Regions from separate parts of the Pseudobacillus badius genome, predicted to be linked through region 1. Evidence: riboswitches for the same ligand, from Rfam matches in the RefSeq annotation. Region 1 holds a riboswitch; each other region holds the start of a gene.

Evidence for each region. Region 1 has a riboswitch for cyclic di-GMP ahead of B1A98_RS15405 (hypothetical protein). Riboswitches for the same ligand answer to the same signal wherever they lie in the genome.
Region 2: it holds a riboswitch for cyclic di-GMP, as region 1 does, so the genes downstream of both, B1A98_RS19360 (sensor domain-containing protein) here and B1A98_RS15405 (hypothetical protein) in region 1, are expected to answer to the same signal.
Region 3: it holds a riboswitch for cyclic di-GMP, as region 1 does, so the genes downstream of both, B1A98_RS15785 (anti-repressor SinI family protein) here and B1A98_RS15405 (hypothetical protein) in region 1, are expected to answer to the same signal.

Annotation. Positions count from the first base shown of each region.
Region 1 covers NZ_MWMM01000011.1:71,104-74,246, forward strand. Annotated here, with positions in the region: gene B1A98_RS15400 (glycerol dehydrogenase) at 1-685, opposite strand, end outside; gene B1A98_RS15405 (hypothetical protein) at 933-1,496, opposite strand; cyclic di-GMP riboswitch class I at 1,522-1,606, opposite strand; gene B1A98_RS15410 (mandelate racemase/muconate lactonizing enzyme family protein) at 1,892-2,998, opposite strand; gene B1A98_RS15415 (M20 metallopeptidase family protein) at 3,049-3,143, opposite strand, start outside.
Region 2 covers NZ_MWMM01000029.1:3,168-6,310, forward strand. Annotated here, with positions in the region: gene B1A98_RS19355 (cupin domain-containing protein) at 1-365, opposite strand, end outside; cyclic di-GMP riboswitch class II at 893-976, shown strand; gene B1A98_RS19360 (sensor domain-containing protein) at 1,095-3,143, shown strand, end outside.
Region 3 covers NZ_MWMM01000012.1:51,879-55,021, reverse strand. Annotated here, with positions in the region: gene B1A98_RS15790 (3-hydroxyacyl-CoA dehydrogenase/enoyl-CoA hydratase family protein) at 1-849, opposite strand, end outside; gene B1A98_RS15785 (anti-repressor SinI family protein) at 1,150-1,284, opposite strand; cyclic di-GMP riboswitch class I at 1,301-1,386, opposite strand; gene B1A98_RS15780 (hypothetical protein) at 1,970-2,137, opposite strand; gene thiC (phosphomethylpyrimidine synthase ThiC) at 2,155-3,143, opposite strand, start outside.

The DNA.
Region 1 (3,143 bases):
ATACTCCGTTATCAACGGCAATTTTAGCTTGAAGGCCGTACTCCAGTATCGTGTCATAGCACATTTTTGCTAAGCCTAATCCAGAAAGAGACGGTTTCAAATTAACCAGGTTGTCCCCGTTTTTGCGGTAACATGCCCGTGCTTCGAAATAAGTAGCAAGCGCATCACCGATGCCAGCTACGAAGAAACGGGTCGGCGCCGCTGCTAAAATGGCGGTATCCGCTAATACAACGTCCGGATTGGACGGTAAAAATAAGTAGCGGTCAAATGAACCATCTGTATTGTAAATAACAGAAAGGGCTGTACACGGTGCGTCTGTTGAAGCGATTGTCGGGAAAATGACTACGGGCAAATGCTCGTAGTAGGCAGCTGCTTTCGCCGTATCTAATGTTTTTCCGCCGCCGATGCCGACGATTACATTTGCGCCAGAGCTTCTCACTGCTTCCCGGTGCCGGTCAATTTCTTCCTGGGTAATTTCTAAATTAAACTTAGCAAATTCACTCTTATGCCCTGCCTCTTCAAAGGATTGGCTGGCTTCTTGACTGGCGCGCTCAAGAATGAATTCATCACAAATGACATAAGCGTGGTCCCCGTATGTTTTTGTATATGTACATAATTCCTTCAACAGGTGCTGCCCTACGATAAATTTCTTGGGGGATGTAATAGACTTTACTGATTTTGACATTTAAAACAATCTCCTTTAGTTGGATTTTTCAGCTTATTATTTGCTGTAAACAATTTAATTATAGCTAATTTAGCGCCGATTTGCTTCTAAATTGCCTGTCAAATGTCACGATGAAGGTCTATGTTTTGGGTATATATACCTGTTTTTCATTTCGCTTTAATGAAAAATCATATATTTTTGCTCTTTCCGCACTAATAAACAAAAAAGAGGCTGCACGGGGCAGCCTCTTTTTTGTTATACATCGATATTATGAAACCTTTGTTTCTTCTGGTGCAGGAGTTTTATCTTCTTCTTTAGGAGTTTCTGTTTTTAGTGCTGTTGCTTGCTCGACAAGTGATTTTAAGCGTTTGATCTCGTCGTTAGCCAATTTTTGCAGCTCTTGAGATTTCGCTGTTAACGCTTCATAATCAGCCTTATTCTTTTTATCTTTTTTCTTAGATGCAGCGATTTGTTTGTCGATCGCGCGTAATTTATTGATTTCAGCTTTTAGTTTTCCAGCATAGCTGTTGTACTTTTTATTTGCAATTGCTTTTGTTAATGCAGCCTCAGCTTGTCCTTCTTGGTTCACGCCAAAGTCAGCATTTATCGCTTTTGTGATTTTGTTAATTGCTGCTTCAGAAGCGTTTAAGCGCTTTTCAATGGCTTTTCCTTGCTGTGATTTAATTACCGCTTTTTTCTTTTGCTCTTTTTTCTTCACTGCTTGTGTTTTTGCCTTCTCTGGCTCCTGAGCACTTACTAAAGAAACCGATGATGTAACTAGCGTAAACGCCAATAAACTTGCTGCTGCTTTTGAATACCAATTCTTTTTCATTCCCATACTTCCTCCTCAATTGGGTAACGGTAGCTGGCTAGCCTGGATCGCGATCTGTAGCCCCTATAGCTTTGTGACATCAGGTTTCCCTGACTGTACCACGGCTTCATCATACAACAAAATTTTTAGCGGAAAAAGCAGTTTTTATCAAATTTTGAAGTTTTAACATATGTATAATTTGCGTAATATTTAAGGGATGATTGCCCTTTTTCTAAGATATTCCGCTATAGAGATTTTACGGTAATAAAAGGAGTATTTATCCTTGGGAAAGATCTCTTTCTGCTTATCTTTAGAAAATTCCAATAAAAAAGCCGGCAGCCAGTATACGTTTAATCGGTTCACTGGCTGCCGGCTTTTTATTTCTATAGATAAAATATGTCTCTGTTTGTAAGAAATTATTGAATATAACAAGAAAAACGTGTAATACTTTTGAGATATTCCTCGTCTACTTCCAAGCCCAGGCCTGGCGCATCGCTAAGTTGAATCACGTCCCCGTCGTAAGTTACAGCGGCAACGTCCCGTGAAAACATGAGCGGTCCCACCATTTCATTGGTTTCAATGATGGATCTGCTCATAGCCAGGTGCGCACCAGCCATGGTGCCGATGGCTGATTCCACCATGGACCCGACTTGGCAAGGCATTTCTGCCGCTTCAGCTAAATTGGCTAAGGCTAGAGCCGGATAGATTCCGCCCGATTTCATCAATTTGATGTTCAGCATATCCGCCGCCCGCATGCCGATGACATTCACTAAGTCTTGAATATTATGAACCCCTTCGTCCACCATCACTTTCTGCGGGGAAACCGCCCGAATTTCTTTAAGAGATCTTAAATCATGGGCCTTTACCGGCTGCTCGTACCAATCCACATTGCAGTCAGCTGTTTCACGAATCACTTTTAGTGTATCAATTCTGTTCCATCCTTGGTTGGCGTCCACGCGAAGCTGAGTCACCTCGCCAATGGCTTGTCTTACAGCTTGAATCCGCTGAATATCCATCGTCGCATTTGTGCCTACTTTAATCTTAATGTTTCGGAACCCTGCTTCCACATAACGTTGGGCGTCCGCTGCCATTTCCTCGGGTTCTTTAATGCTAATGACTTGAGGAACTTGCAATTCTTCGTGCGCTTTTCCGCCAATTAACTGATAAACCGGCTGCCCGGTGATTTTTCCCATTAAATCGTACAAGGCGATGTCCAGCGCTGCTTTGGCTGAAGGAACACCGTCGATTTTGCCGTTAAACTTTTTGTGAATGCGGTCAATGGCAAAGGGGCTTTCATTAATAAGCAGCGGAGCCAGTTCGTGCTGGATAACCTGATAGGTGCTTTCCCATGTTTCCCCTGTCACATTTTGGTCAGGCACTGCTTCTCCCCAGCCGATTACTCCCTCGTCTGTTTCGAGTTTGGTAATAATGGTCGGCATATCATCTAGTTGAACATATGAAATAATAAAAGGTTCCTTCAGCAGCAAGCGTGCCGCAAACACTTCCACTTTTTTAATCTTCATGAGCTTTTCCGTCCTTCCGCTTACAGCTCCTCATCAAGAGGAGTTGTTGATCACTGGTAATGCTTAATAATTTCAATAAATAATTGAATGGCATCAGGAAATACCTCTTCATCAAGGTCGAATCTTGGATGGTGATGCGGGTAGC
Region 2 (3,143 bases), on a different contig from region 1:
AAATTACCTTTAGTCTCTCCTATTTGAACGATACCTTGGCCTTGCTCGATACGTAAGAATTGGTCAACGTCAGGGTGCATTTCCAAACCAATATCTTCGCCAACATTGAGACTCATCAAAGTAACTTGTAAATGTGTTCCTGTCCATAAAGCAGTACGATACGTATTGTTTTGCTTCGTTGCTTCATTGATATTCGCGACAAATGGTTTTGGTCCAAAATCTGTTCTCAAAGTACTTCCAACACCGTTGGGAGAACGAAAAGAATTAAATCTGTTTACATATACCCCATTAGGAGAAGTCCAGTTAACAGATTGTCTTGGATAGTTATACATTGGTACACCAACATAATAAGAATATGGATTCATATAAGAAGCATGGTACACTTTTCTCAATCCCTTTACAGTTTGTTAAATTATTCTATGCGCTTGTTAAGGGAATGTACTTAGAGTAAGGTGGCTGATTTAAAGAAAGTATTTATTAGTGTCTCATATGACCTGTCTCAAAAGTTTTATCGCTGTTAAACCATTCATTGTTAACCCTGTAAGTAGCTTAGCGTTGTAAATCCGCATTTTCGAGATCAGACCCCAAGAAGAACTTTATTTGATAGACGTGAAATTTTATTGCAATGAAAATGGTGGAGTTAGTTGCTGAAAGGCAAAGGTCGTTGTACTTCAACTAACGGGTACGATTGTGGAGCGAAAAATTAGAAAATGATCAAACTTTATTTTAAAGTAGCAATATTACCATAATCTTTTTAGTACTGAACCTATCAAGAGGGAGAGAGTATTTTGCTTCTTCTGTATTTTTCATTTTTTATTGACTGTTTAGGCTAAAAGAACTATCATATTCGTAAAGAATTATTCAACTAAGCCATTTACTATTAAATATAATAGTCATATAGAGAAGCAATGAAAAGCCATTTATATCTGGGCACTTGAATGGCTTGGAGCGACTAGTGCAACCGACTCTTTTTTAAAGAGTCGGTTTTTTGTCGGATTTTATTTAACCTAAACATTATATATTTCATAGAGCGGGAGGAAAATAAATTGAAAAAAGCACCTGCTACACCGGACCTTTCTGAACTTTCTCACTTAATGGAGCCATTAGATGAAAAAAATAAACCAATTGAAGCCTTGTTAAAAGAGTTAAAAGATGTCAAATATGCACTGGATCAGTCTTCTATCATTGCCATCACTGATCAAAAGGGAAGGATCTTTTATGTAAATGACCAGTTCTGTAAAATCTCCAAATATAGCCGAGAAGAATTAATAGGTCAAGATCATCGTATTTTAAATTCAGGCTACCATTCTGGGGAATTTTTCAAACAAATGTGGGCTACAATTGGGTCAGGAGAAATCTGGAGGGGAGAGGTGCGGAATAGAGCGAAGGATGGTTCTTTTTACTGGGTAGATACGACGATTGTTCCTTTTTTAAATGATCAGGGAAAGCCGTATCAATATGTGTCGATCCGAAATGATATCAGTCTTCGAAAGAAAATGGAAGAAGAAATGCGAAGAAGCGAGGAGAAATACCGTTTAATTACGGAAAACTCAGCTGACTTGATTTCAATTATTGACAAAGAAGGAAACTTTCAATATATTTCTCCTTCTCATGTAACAATACTGGGGCATGACATGTCTGAACTAAAGTCTAACCCGCTCTTCAAGTGGATTCATGAAGAAGATCAAAAGATTTTATACACTGAATTAAGATTACTAGCTAAAAAGAAAAAAATGTCTTCGCAAATAGAGTTTCGTATTAGAACGAGCAGAAATCAGTATAAGGATATGGAAACAAGAATTAGTCCCATTATGAACGAGGACAGAAAAGTAAAAGATTTCGTGCTCATCATGAGAGACATAACCGATCGGAAAAAGTCGGAAAAAATGATTTATCATTTAGCCTATCATGATACTTTGACCGATCTGCCGAACCGTAGATTATTTATGAAGCATTTGCGGCAGGAGATTAAGAAAGCAAAAAGTTCCTCTTCTCAGCTTGCTGTGATGTTTATTGATTTAGATCGATTCAAATTTGTGAATGATTCATGGGGGCATGAGAATGGCGATTTTATTTTAACTAAAGCAGCCGAGCGTATTAAAAAGTCACTTCGTTCAACGGATTTAGTTGCCCGGTTAGGCGGCGATGAATTCACTGTCCTGCTAAAAGGCATATCCAATGTAGAAGAACTGGAGCGGCTGGTGAAACGGATTCATTTAGACTTCCAAAAACCGTTAGAAATCGCCGGCCAGCTGTATACACCTTCCTGTAGTATCGGTATTGCGATCTTTCCACAAGACGGAGCGGAAGCTGATGAACTGTTGAGCAAAGCAGATACCGCTCTTTATTTTGTAAAAGAACGAGGCCGGAACGGATATGCCTTTTTCGAAGCAAAAATGGAAGAAAAATCATTGGAGCGTATTTTATTGGAGAATGAGTTGAGAAAAGCGATTCAGCTTGAGCAGTTTCATATTGATTACCAACCGAAGATAGATCTTTCAAAAAACAAATTAATTGGAATGGAAGCGCTCGTGCGTTGGAATCATCCAGAACTGGGGAAGATTTCTCCCAATAAATTTATTCCCTTGGCTGAAGAAACGGGATTAATTCTCCCTTTAGGGGAATGGGTACTGCGCCGTGGGTGCGAACAAAATAAAGAATGGCAAGATAAAGGTTATACTCCGCTAAAGATATCCATCAATTTGTCTGCGCGCCAAATCTCGTACCCTGATATTGTAAGGAAAATTGAAGAGATTCTAATAGAAACCAAATTGGAACCGGAATGGCTTGAGCTTGAAGTGACAGAAAGTATATTTGTTAATATTGAAAATGCAATAACTGTTTTACAACAACTTAGAGATTTGGGGGTTCATATTTCTATTGATGACTTTGGAACAGGGTACAGTTCATTTAGCTATATTAAGCACTTACCTGTCGATACGCTGAAAATTGATGCTTCGTTCATTCGGGATATTCATCAAAATAAGGAAAGTCAGGCAATTGTGCAAGCTGTCCTGACTCTCTCGCAAACCCTTGGTATCAATGTGATTGCAGAAGGGGTTGAAAATCAGAGACAGCTAGACGTTCTCAGAGAGGATGGCTGTAGCCAAGGGCAAGGTTTTTTATTTAGTAAGCCTTTGTCT
Region 3 (3,143 bases), on a different contig from region 1:
ATCAAACACTTGCTTTTCTTCCCCTTCTACTTGCTCATAGACGTTGTTGGCCACATGAATAAATGTATCAATACCGACGACATCAAGCGTGCGGAATGTTGCACTTTTCGGACGGCCGATCAAAGGGCCTGTGATCGAATCTACTTCCCCGGCGGAAAGGCCCGAAGTCAGCATTTCTTGAACGGTTTTCAGCAAGCCGTATGTGCCGATACGGTTAGCAATAAAATTCGGGGTATCCTTAGCGACGACAACTCCTTTGCCGAGTACATCCTCACCAAATTGCTTCATATAGTCGAGCACCTGCGGATCTGTTTCTTTTGTCGGAATTACTTCAAGCAGTTTTAAATACCGCGGCGGATTAAAAAAGTGAGTGCCAAGAAAATGACGGCGGAATTCTTCAGACCGCCCTTCTGCCATAGCTTCAATAGATATTCCTGAAGTATTGGAACTGACAATGCTTCCCGGCTTGCGGTATCTTTCAACCTTTTCAAATAACTGTTTTTTCACTTGCAAATTCTCTACTACTACTTCAATAATCCAATCTACATCTTTTAATTGCTCCGCATGGTCCTCTAGGTTCCCTGCTGTAATCAACTGTATATTTTCTTTAGATGTCAGCGGGGCAGGCTTTTGTTTCAATAACTTTTTTAACGCGTGCGCAGCCAATTTATTTCTGACCTCTGCGTCGTTGAGCGTTAAACCTTTTTTTTCCTCTTCTTTTGTAAGCTCGCGCGGAATAATATCTAATAATAAAGTCGGGATGCCGATATTCGCCAAATGAGCAGCAATGCCTGAACCCATTACTCCTGATCCTAAAACAGCGGCTTTTTGAATATGCTGAACCAACATTTTTTCCCCCTTGCATCTTTTGAATGAATACTCATTCATTATTTATATTACTAATATAACTCAACACTTCATTTGGTGCAACGGGTAAAGAAGGAAAAATGAAAATTTTCAAACTTTATTGAGTTTAAAATAAAATATTCCTTAACAAAATAAAAGCTGTTGCTAAAAACCCCAAGCAACAACTTAAATCACCAACATACATATCGCCCCATTATATGAATGTCCGCTGCTCTGATATCTTTTCTTCTGACAAAATCTCGAAAGCGACATGCCCATACCTTTATTCAGTCATTCAACCATTCATAGCATCAACAGCCCTGCAAGCAAGTCGCCATTACTTAAAAATTCTTTAATCTCTTCAATTGAAATACCTAGCTTTTTCGCCTCCCATATTAAATCTACCCATTCCTGATCAATAAATTGACCTTCCTGCATTACTTTACCCCCTAATACAGGCAACCCAGCCATCTTAGTGATATTCACCTTAGACCTGTGGCTTTGCGTCCTTATTTTTCAATAAGTTTGCCTTTTTCATAGATTCTTTATTTTTAGGCTCTGTTCAAGAACCTGGTTGCTTTTTTATCGCTTTCTCTGCAGGCTTGCACTTTTCTCGCTCTGTTCTGTCTAAAGTTCCTATTCACTCGCTTTTCTCTCTATGGTGAACGAATGTGAAATCAATATAAACTACTGACAGCATCTATTTTTTATAGTCTAATTTTACCGTATTATTTATTGAAAGCGCATTATTTTTCGTTATACATCTTTCGCTAATAGCTTGTCAGCTCTTCTATATTATTGTCGGTTTCCCGGGAAATAGTTAATATACATTGCTAAGAAGAAATACCCCCTATTCTAGCCCATTATCTTTACAGTTCTTGACTCCTATAGGAATTTTACTTGAATTTGAAAATCATTATCAATTATAGTTGACATTCATTCTCAATTGGAATATGATAAAAGCATGAACAGCTTACTTGTCCCGTTGCTGTTCTGTCATCGGAAAAAATAATATGCACAACGGCCATGCGGTTGCCCACCAGCATGGCCCCCCTTTGCAAACAAAGCGGCCGGAAATCTCCGGCCGCTCATTTAATAATAGAGAACATTCACTTTTCTGCATTTAATAATAGAGAACATTCACTTTTCTGCACTTAACACAAGTTTCATAGTATTGGTTTCCCTGAAATTGATGATCACAGTTTTGCTGGATGAATTGCAGGCGATTCTGCAAGAATAGAAGCTTTGTTTTTAATTGATTTATCTCTTCTTCAATTTTATGGACATTCATGGCCATTCCTCCCGCAGTTACTGATACACCTTGCTGCCGGCTTGCTTAAATTCCTCTGCTTTTTCTTCCATTCCCTTTCTGATTGCTTCGTTTGTATCCAGTTTGTTTTCTTTTGCATAGTTACGGATATCTTGAGAAATTCTCATGCTGCAAAATTTCGGACCGCACATGGAACAGAAATGGGCCGTTTTTGCCCCTTCGGCAGGCAACGTCTCATCATGATATTCCAGCGCGCGTTCAGGATCGAGCGATAAGTTAAATTGGTCTTTCCAGCGAAATTCAAATCGCGCTTTTGACAGGGCGTCATCCCTTTTATGAGCCCCGGGGTGCCCTTTAGCCAGGTCGGCGGCGTGGGCCGCAATTTTATAAGTCACCACACCTGTGCGCACATCATCCCGATTAGGCAAGCCTAAATGCTCTTTCGGTGTGACATAACAGAGCATTGCCGTGCCGTACCAGCCAATCATCGCTGCTCCGATAGCTGAAGTAATATGATCATAGCCCGGAGCAATATCGGTTGTCAGCGGGCCGAGCGTATAAAATGGCGCCTCTTGGCAAACCTCCAGCTGCTTATCCATATTTTCTTTAATCAGGTGCATCGGCACATGGCCAGGACCTTCTACCATCACTTGAACATCATGCTCCCAAGCGATCTTCGTCAGCTCTCCAAGTGTTTCTAATTCAGCAAACTGCGCTTCATCGTTTGCATCGGCAATCGACCCAGGGCGCAATCCATCTCCAAGGGAAAAGGAAATATCATACGCTTTCATAATTTCACAAATTTCTTCAAAGTGAGTATACAAAAAGTTTTCTTGATGATGATATAAACACCATTGCGCCATAATCGAACCGCCGCGGGAAACGATCCCTGTCATACGCTTGGCCGTCAGCGGCACATATCGAAGAAGAACACCCGCATGAATCGTAAAATAATCTACCCCTTGTTCTGCCTGCTCAATCAAAGTATCGCGATACACTTCCCAGGTAAGATCTTCCGCTATACCAT